DNA from 3 places in the Bacillus sp. z50 genome. Region 2 is predicted to be linked to each of the others. Evidence: predicted binding sites of a transcription regulator. Region 2 holds the regulator's gene; each other region holds the start of a gene.
What was found. The regulator LexA, encoded in region 2, represses DNA repair genes until DNA is damaged. The targets are predictions, from matches to a motif close to CGAACATATGTTCG.

Region 1: the regulator LexA is predicted to act here: its motif matches at 1,224-1,237, upstream of AC4G3N_RS03090 (Y-family DNA polymerase).
Region 3: the regulator LexA is predicted to act here: its motif matches at 2,156-2,169, upstream of uvrB (excinuclease ABC subunit UvrB).

Annotation. Positions count from the first base shown of each region.
Region 1 is NZ_JBZFQL010000001.1:650,429-653,720, reverse strand. Features, by position in the region: gene AC4G3N_RS03100 (aspartate/glutamate racemase family protein) at 1-154, shown strand, start outside; gene AC4G3N_RS03095 (heme oxygenase) at 234-572, opposite strand; gene AC4G3N_RS03090 (Y-family DNA polymerase) at 1,297-2,556, shown strand; gene AC4G3N_RS03085 (YolD-like family protein) at 2,585-2,923, shown strand; gene AC4G3N_RS03080 (hypothetical protein) at 3,165-3,292, shown strand, end outside.
Region 2 is NZ_JBZFQL010000002.1:7,533-10,824, reverse strand. Features, by position in the region: gene AC4G3N_RS05880 (helicase-related protein) at 1-1,474, shown strand, start outside; gene lexA (transcriptional repressor LexA) at 1,670-2,296, opposite strand; gene yneA (cell division suppressor protein YneA) at 2,450-2,773, shown strand; gene AC4G3N_RS05865 (YneB family resolvase-like protein) at 2,843-3,292, shown strand, end outside.
Region 3 is NZ_JBZFQL010000003.1:380,454-383,745, reverse strand. Features, by position in the region: gene uvrA (excinuclease ABC subunit UvrA) at 1-79, opposite strand, end outside; gene uvrB (excinuclease ABC subunit UvrB) at 87-2,063, opposite strand; gene AC4G3N_RS11205 (CsbA family protein) at 2,259-2,486, opposite strand; gene AC4G3N_RS11200 (ABC transporter substrate-binding protein) at 2,752-3,292, shown strand, end outside.

The sequences.
Region 1 (3,292 bases), on a different contig from region 2:
GAAAATTAGTGGTATGACGACTACGCGAAAAGGGTATTATCATGCAAAACCACCCGAAGAGATTGTTGAAAAACTGCGTGACTATTATCAGTTGCAAGCTATAACCAAGGAAATGGATTTTGGATTATCCGTGCGTGAGTTTGCTGCTAATTAATACAATTGAGCATGATTATATTGATAGAATATAGCATAAAAGGTCTTTCCTAAGTTTTTGGAAAGACCTTTTGCGTACATTATTTTGTTGGAGCTGCTTCTTTTACAGACGCTACTCTAAATGTAGTTTGTTGGCTTCCTAACATAGGAGAGTCCTGTTTAGCTTCATCCGGTTTGCCTTCCGGACGTTTGTGCGCTTTTTTGAAGGAGTCGCTGTTTTTCCAGGCAAGGAAGCTTTCTTCATCCTCCCAGTACATATTGACGCTCATCTCATCATATTCTGTCAGGCCCTCTGTAAGTAAAACCTCTACTTTAACAAATCCTTTAAATTTATCTAATTCGTTACCGGAAGTGAAACGGCCTGCCATTTTTTCTGCGAAACCTGGTTTGGTTTTAATTTTGTTTTGAACAACAATCATGTGATCATTCTCCTTTTATTTTTATTTTTCTGGAAAATATATCAGATTACTTCTTTGAAAATCACTCTTACACTGCTATTATATATCTTTTTCGAAGATTTTGAATTCATTATGCTTTAGGATTTGCTAATCATGGCTCTATCATATTTTTTCTATATGATTGAAAAGCATTGCATGATGAAATAACCAACATAGTTCGTTCATCCTTCTATATAACCCTTCAAATAGATTAGTAATCAATTTTTCTATTATTTTTTGCAAAAAGATCTTAAATTAAGAGTTTTCGAGACTTACGAGTCAAAATTTGAGTGACTAAATGACTGTATAAGCTAGATTAGTCTAGTAATCCAGCCGATTTTCGCAGGAATTGAGCGGAAATTGATATTAATTGAGCGGAATTCCATATAATCGAGCGGAAATGGAGTGGAATTGAGCGATTTTCGTAATAATTGAACGAAACTCAACATAATTGCTCTAATTTACTTATTTATGAGCGAATTGAAAAGGAGAAAAGTGAAAATAATAGTAGATGAAGCGACTGTTTTTAAAACGTTTTCGTAAATTTTTATGGTGAACTATGTCCGTTGTCTTAAAGTATTTGCACGCTTCCATGCTCTTATACATAAATTGTAAATAATTTTCCATTGAATACGAACGTATATTCGCTTATCATTAAGAATATAATAAAGACGAACATACATTCTATTTAAAAGAAGGTTTTAACATGATTGATTACAGTACTTTACCGCATCATTATGTTATGTGCGTGGATATGAAAAGTTTTTTTGCCAGCTGTTCAGCGGTGATGATGGGACTGGATCCGCTTGAATGTTATTTGGCTGTGGTGAGTGATACGGAACGGAGCGGCAGTGTGGTGCTGGCTTCATCTCCCAAAATGAAGAAAGAGTTTGGCATTAAGACAGGCTCGAGATTGTTTGAGATTCCGGATGATCCGCGCATTATAAAGGTTAATCCTAATATGGCTACGTATTTGCGTATCTCTACTGAAATCAGCCGTTTATTCAATCGATATGTACCTAAAAGCGCAATTCATACGTACAGTGTGGATGAAAGCTTCTTAAAGGTGGATGGGACCACTCGTCTATGGGGAGATATCGTAGAAATTGCTGAAAAAATCCAGGATGAAATTGATCGGGAATTCCAGCTTCCATGCGCGATTGGAATCGGTCCGAATATGCTGCTTGCTAAGCTGTGTCTTGATTTGGAGGCCAAGAAAAAAGGAATCTCCCAATGGACCTATGAGGATGTACCAGAAAAATTATGGCCCTTATCCCCCTTGAGCGAAATGTGGGGAATCGGAAAGCCGATGGAAAAGAAGCTGAATGGAATGGGGATTTTTTCAATCGGTCAATTGGCGCGTTATGATCTGGCGACGCTTGAAAAGAAGTTTGGCATTATGGGCAATCAATTGTATCACCATGCCTGGGGTGTTGATTTATCGGATATCGGTGCTCCGATTATGGAAGGGCAAATCAGCTTTGGAAAAGGCCAGGTTTTACTGCGTGATTATAAAAAGCCTGAGGAAATCAAGCATGTTATTCTGGAAATGAGTGAGGAAGTAGCAAGAAGAACACGTGCAAGCGGGATGGCGGGCAGAACCGTCAGCTTGGGAATTTATTATAGCCAGGATGAATTTGGAGGCGGATTTCATCGCTCTATGACAAGAGAAACGCCGACCAATATTACGATGGATATTTATGAAATGTGTTTAACCTTGTTTGAACGGTTTTATACAGGCAAAACAGTTAGGAAAATTTCTATTACACTTTCGAATGTTATCCCCGATCGAGAGATGCAAATCAGTCTATTTGACCAGGATAGCTGGCGCAAACGCGAACTTGGCTTTGTGATGGATCGAATGCGTAAAAAATTTGGATCGAATGCGATTTTACGTGCCGTGTCGTATACAGAGGCAGGAACGGCCAAGCATCGAAGTACGTTGGTTGGAGGACATAGAGCATAACAGACAAGTGAAATGGAGGCTGCAGGGAATGATTCGAGATCGCGGAAAAATAAAATGGACATCAATGATGCTGCCTGAACACGTAACAATGCTTAGAGCATGGGCACATGAGGACAGCTATGAAACAAGGAATGAGCTTGATGAACAGCAAGTGGAAGCGATGAATACGATAATTATGGAGGCTTTGGAATATGGGAAGCCTGTGATGATCCGCTATTACCGTACAGCCAGTCGCCGGTACGGTACGGTGGAAGGACATATTCATTATTGCAATGAACAGGCTCAAAAGCTTCATATCGTTGATGAGGACGGAGATGTTTGTTTTGTATTTTATCAGGAAATTATGGACGTACAATTGAAAAATTGATGGCCTGCAATTTGCTATAAGCTTATGCATATGTTGGTTATGGCTCTTCTTTTTTGTTCTAAATAAACTTTACTACCCAATTTTGAGGACATGAAAACGCAAATATTAGACAAAATTCCACAAAAAGTTTACTATGTATATAGACCTAGAAGTAAGAAATATACAGATAATGAATTTTTAACATCGATTTCAGTTCTGATAACTTTGCCATGGGATATCAAAACAAAAGGGGTAAAGAAAAATGGAAAAAGAAAAATATAGCACGATTTATCAAGCACCTTATGGATTAGTTATAGGAGAGTTAAAAAAAGAAATGACTAAAGAAGATGCTGTAGCATTAGGGCAAAAATATTGCTCAGAGAATGGTTT
Region 2 (3,292 bases):
TAGTAACACTAAATATATTCTGCATATAGGAGAAACAAATACCGGAAAAACCTATCAGGCGTTAAATAGATTAAGGGAAGCTGCATCTGGTATATACCTGGCACCTTTAAGGCTATTGGCACTTGAAGTATATGAAACGCTTAAAAACAACGGAATTGCCTGTGCATTAAAGACAGGTGAAGAAGAAAAGGATATTGCAAATGCCACGCATTATTCCTGCACAATTGAAATGTTTACCGAGAAAGATGAATTCGACGTCATGGTTATAGACGAAGCGCAAATGATCGCAGATAAAGATCGTGGGTTTTCTTGGTTTAGAGCTATTAATAAAGCGCGTGCTCGGGAAGTTCACATCATAGGCAGTCACAATTCGAAAAGGATGATTTTAAATCTGCTTCAGGGAAATGATATTGAAATTCATGAATACAAACGTGATATACCGCTGATTGTAGAGAAAAAACCTTTTAAGATCGAACATACCAAGGCAGGAGATGCATTGATTGTATTTTCTCGAAATAAAGTGCTTCAAACCGCTTCAAAGCTGGAGAGAAACGGCCATAAAGTAAGTATAATCTATGGAAGTATGCCTCCTGAGACAAGAGCTAAACAAATTCAGAGGTTCATTAACAGGGAGACGCGAGTGATTGTATCTACAGATGCTATCGGGATGGGGCTCAATCTACCGATTAGGCGGGTCGTTTTTCTGGAAAATGATAAATTTGATGGCACGAGAAGGCGTTTATTAACCTCCCAGGAAGTAAAGCAGTTAGCGGGCCGTGCCGGCCGTAAAGGTATATATAATGAAGGAAGAGTGGCATTTACTGATCAAATTGGTTTAATGAAACGGTTGTTAAATGGTGAAGACCGGCCGATCAATACATTTACAATAGCACCTACACAGGGTGTATTTGAACGTTTTAAACGTTATCACTCGAGTTTTGATCAATTCTTTGAATTATGGGATGAATTTAAAAATCCTTCCGGCACAACAAAAGCACCGCTTACTCAGGAAAAAGCTTTATATCATTTAATTCGCCATGAACAAATAGAAGGACGAATGTCGATAACTGATTTATACGGTTTTCTGCATTTACCTTTTTCAGCGAATGAGGAGAGCCTCGTTAATCAATGGCTCTATAATATGAAAGCCATTGTGGATAGAAGAGAATTGAGAGAGCCTTTAATAAAGAAAGATTCCTTGGATGAACTTGAATTATCTTATAAATCAGTAGGATTGCATTTATTGTTTTTGTATAAATTAGATCGAAGAAGTGAAACGGTCTATTGGGAGCGAGTAAGAGAAGAAATCAGTTCAGATGCACATAATCAGTTAAGAAAAGGGGTTAAAAAATATCAAACAAAGTGTCGGTCATGCAATAAGCCGTTAAGTTGGAATTATCCATTTGCTATTTGCCAGTCGTGTTATGAAGAGAGTAAACGATCAAGATACTATTACAAAGGATGGGATATATAGGACCTTCAAGCTTGCAATCAAAATGGTTGCAAGCTTTTTTGTATCACATAATAATATTATGTAAACAACGAGATAAATAAAAGTATTAATCTATTTATAAAATGGAATATGCCAATTCTTAAATGCATAAGTTTAATAGAGATAATAGATTTTAAACACAAAAGTAGAACCGGCTGAAAGCCGGTCCCAACGTTCTTATTGAATATTTCTGTATAACCCGATCACTTTGCCAAGGATGCTGACATTTTGTAGAATGATAGGCTCGAGCATAGAATTTTCAGGCTGCAGACGGAAATGAGTATCTTCTTTAAAGAAACGTTTAACGGTAGCTTCATCATCTTCAGTCATGGCTACGACAATTTCACCGTTGTTTGCTGTATGCTGCTGGCGAACAATTACATAGTCACCGTTAAGTATTCCAGCTTCAATCATACTGTCGCCCATAATTTCTAGCATAAACACATTTTCATCGGCAGGAGCCATATGCTCAGGCAGAGGGAAGTATTCTTCTATATTTTCGATAGCTGTAATAGGCTGCCCTGCAGTTACTTTCCCGATTAATGGTACATTAACTGAATTTGTTTTTGGAATATGGTCATGTGGATCCATATCCAGGATTTCAATAGCACGTGGTTTGGTAGGATCTCGTCTGATGAGTCCTTTGCTTTCCAATCGCGCTAAGTGACCATGAACCGTGGAACTTGAAGCCAGTCCGACTGCTTCGCCAATTTCTCGAACGGAAGGCGGATAGCCCTTCGTTTTTACTTCTTCTTTAATATATAGCAAAATATCCTGTTGCCGTTTGGATAATTTAGTAGTCATCTCCCGCACCTCTTTTAGCTTTTCTTGTTTTTAGTATATCATTTCCTGTTTAACAGTACAAACATAAGTTCGTTTTTTGTATTGACACAAAACGTTTGTTCGGTTTATACTTGATTTATATTAAACGAACATACATTCGATGGGGGTTTATTTATGAAAAAATTATGGACTTCTTATAATTATTCAATCTTGTTTTTTATAGGTCTTTTCTTATTAATAACTACAATGATAGTAACAAATATTGAAGCACCAAAAGACGATTATCAACAAATCACGGTTAAAAAAGGAGATACAGTTTGGGATATGGCTGAACGTTTTGACGGCAACGAAATGACACAGACTGAATTTGTCTCTTGGGTTCAGGAACATAATGACTTGCACATTAATCATTTAAAGGAAGGGCAAACGATTGTGATTCCTGTAAAGAAAATGAACGAAAATACAGAAATGCTACACTTAGCAGATTCTGATAAATAACTATATAATCAGTAAGGTCGGGAATGTTTCCCGGCCTTATCTATATGTAAAGAAGAATGGTGAGAGAAAATGAAGGTTGGAATTTATTGCAGAGTCAGCACAGATAAAAGTTCACAGGAAACATCACTGGAAAGGCAGGAGCAGGAGTTAACAAGACTGGCTGCCATAAAGGGGTTCGAGGTGGTAATAATCGAGAAAGAACAAGCCAGTGGATATGATTTAGAACGAGAAGGCATTCTAATCTTGCTGGAAAAAATGAAAAATAGAGAAATCGAGGGTCTCTTGATTCAGGATGAAACAAGACTGGGCAGAGGAAATGCCAAGATTGCTCTATTACATTGCATCTATAAAGAAGGGGTTAAATTATATACGGTTACTCATAATGGTGAGCTTGAGGTTTCTGAAACAGATGCCATGCTTTTGCAAATCATCAGTATAGTAGAGGAATATCAGCGAAAATTACAAAACAGTAAAATCAGAAGAGGGATGAAACGAGCAATTGAAAATGGATATAAACCA
Region 3 (3,292 bases), on a different contig from region 2:
TATCCCGGGGGATTGTCACATCAATATCCTTAAGATTATTGGTCCTGGCCCCTTTAATTACAATTTTATCAAGTGCCATCCTATGTTCATCCTTCCACTTTTAACTCTAAAATTAAATCTCTAAGTTCGGCAGCACGTTCAAAATCAAGCGCTTTGGCTGCTTCCTTCATTTCTTTTTCCATATTTGCAATTACTTTTTGACGCTCTTTCTTGGAAAGTTTCTCGTATTTATTTGCAGCTTTTTCTTCTTCATCTTCCGTTATATGAGTGGCCCGAATGACATCGCGAATATCCTTCTGAATCGTCTTGGGAACGATGCCATGTTTCCTGTTATACTCTTCCTGAATCGCACGGCGCCTTTTAGTCTCTGAAATCGCTATTTCCATGGAATTCGTTATTTTATCTGCATACATAATAACATGACCGTTTGAATTACGGGCAGCACGGCCGACCGTTTGAATAAGAGACCGTTCTGAACGCAGGAATCCTTCTTTATCCGCATCAAGAATAGCTACGAGTGAGACCTCCGGAATATCAATCCCTTCACGCAGTAGATTTATTCCAATCAACACATCATATTTTCCAAGACGCAGATCTCTGATGATTTCGATTCGTTCGAGTGTTTTAATCTCAGAGTGTAAATATTGAACCTTGATGCCAAGCTCTTTTAAATAATCCGTTAAATCCTCAGACATTTTCTTAGTCAATGTAGTGATTAGGACACGCTCATCCCTTGTGATTCTCTCGTTAATTTCCCCTAACAAGTCATCAATTTGACCTTCAATCGGGCGAACATCAATAGTTGGATCCAGCAGTCCTGTTGGACGGATAATCTGTTCAACCATTTCCGGTGAATGCTCCTGTTCATAAGGCCCCGGTGTAGCAGATACATAAACAATCTGGTTGACATGTTCTTCAAACTCCTGAAATTGCAAAGGCCTATTATCCATTGCGGACGGCAAACGGAAACCATGATTGACAAGTACCTCTTTCCGGGCGCGGTCTCCATTATACATTCCGCGAACCTGCGGGACTGTAACATGGGATTCATCTATAACCATTAAAAAGTCTTTAGGGAAATAATCGATAAGGGTATAGGGGGTAGAGCCCGGCGGCCTTAAGGTCAGATGTCGGGAATAGTTCTCGATTCCTGAACAAAAGCCCATTTCTCTCATCATTTCAAGATCGTAACGGGTTCTTTGCTCCAACCGCTGTGCTTCGAGAAGCTTTCCTTCACCTCTTAAAAAGGTGAGCTGCTCTTCCAATTCCGTCTCAATATTTTGAATAGCAATCCTCATCTTTTCTTCTCTTGTAACGAAGTGGGATGCAGGGAAGATAGCTACATGATCTCTTTCGCCGATAATTTCTCCAGTCAGCGCATCCACCTCTCTGATCCGTTCCACTTCATCGCCGAAAAATTCAACACGTACACAGTGTTCATCCTTTGAGACTGGAAAAATCTCTACTACATCTCCTCTTACTCGAAATACTCCGCGTTGAAAGTTAATATCATTTCGTTCATATTGAATGTCGACCAATTTACGTAATAGCTGATTCCGCTCCATTTCCATGCCAACTCGTATGGATAAAACCATTTCCCCGTATTCTTCTGGAGAACCCAAGCCATAAATACAGGACACACTGGCAATAATAATGACATCCTTCCGCTCAAATAATGCAGATGTTGCAGAGTGGCGCAGTTTATCTATCTCATCATTAATACTGGCGTCCTTTTCTATAAAGGTATCAGTCTGAGGTACATACGCTTCAGGCTGATAGTAGTCATAGTAACTGACAAAATACTCGACTGCATTATTCGGAAAGAACTCTTTAAATTCACTGTACAGCTGTCCAGCAAGCGTCTTATTATGAGCAATGATAAGGGTGGGCTTATTAGTCTCTTTTATCACGTTTGAAATCGTGAATGTTTTTCCGGTTCCAGTAGCGCCAAGCAGCGTTTGATGCTTAACGCCATTATTAATTCCATTCACTAGCTCTTTAATTGCAGTTGGCTGGTCTCCTTGAGGAGTATACTTGGAAACCAATTCAAATTGTTTACTCACACAAAAGCCCCTTTCATCATTTTCATCTCAAGTCTCGTTTTATTTGATAACAATATTTTACCACAATCATCTATAAACAAACCAATAAAAAGCGAACAAACATTCCCTTTTTTAACTTTAATAATATCATTTATGCCCATCCTGCAAAAAAATAAAAGAGTCTTCCTCAATAATATGGAAGACTCAGTCTGTTGTTTATGCACTTTTAGGTGTTCTTTTGATCATGCGCTGAGAATACCAATACCCGGCCGTTAATGAAAATGCGTCAATTATAATCAGAGGCCAGGATGATGTATAGCCTTTATACGCTGATGCGGCGATTAGGGCAACCGTTAAACACAAACCGACTATGCAGCTATATGTCACTCTTGAAAAGAGCACAACTAATAAACCTGGAGCTAAAAGAGCTATTAAAATCTTCATCTGAGGTCTCACCTGCTTCCTCTGGAATCACGCAGCTATTTTCCAGCAATTCTATTCAGCTACAAATATATTACATTTCATGTGATTAATCCAGCAGGATACTAAGTTAATCGCTGACTGGCCCTCCATTTGGCACCCTCTGACTTCAAATGTGTCCATAGGCCTTTAGGATCATGTATGAAATTTTATCCAAAATTAGGTTTCGTTAACCAAATCTAAAGGAATTTATAAAGAAGCAAGTATTCATTAATATAGGAGGGAAAATATGAAACTTAAAAAATGGTTATCCATCTCTTCTGCTGCTTTCTTAGGGATTGCCTTAACAGCATGTTCGGATACCGAAGAAACCTCTACCGATGAGAACGATTCAAAAACAGTCGAAATTACATATGCCAGAGGAGTCGATACGACAGGCAGTACAGAAAAACTGATAGAGGCATTCGAGAAAGAACATCCCAATATTAAAGTAAACTATCAGGAAATGCCGAATAGTTCTACTCAACAGCACGATCAATATGTAACCGCATTCAGTAGTAAAAGCGCTGAAATCGACGTATTTGATGCAGATGTTGTTTGGCCGGCAGAGTTCGCCCAGGCTAACTACGCGATGGAATTAGACCGCTTCATTGATCAGGATAAAATAAATCTTGAGGACTACTTCCCCGGTCCAGTTGAAGCCGGGAAATTTGAAGGCAAGCAATGGGCTCTGCCAAAATACTCAGATGCCGGTATTCTTTATTATCGAACAGATTTGGTTAGCGAACCCCCAAAAACATGGGATGAGTTAATAGAAATGGCTAAAGAAG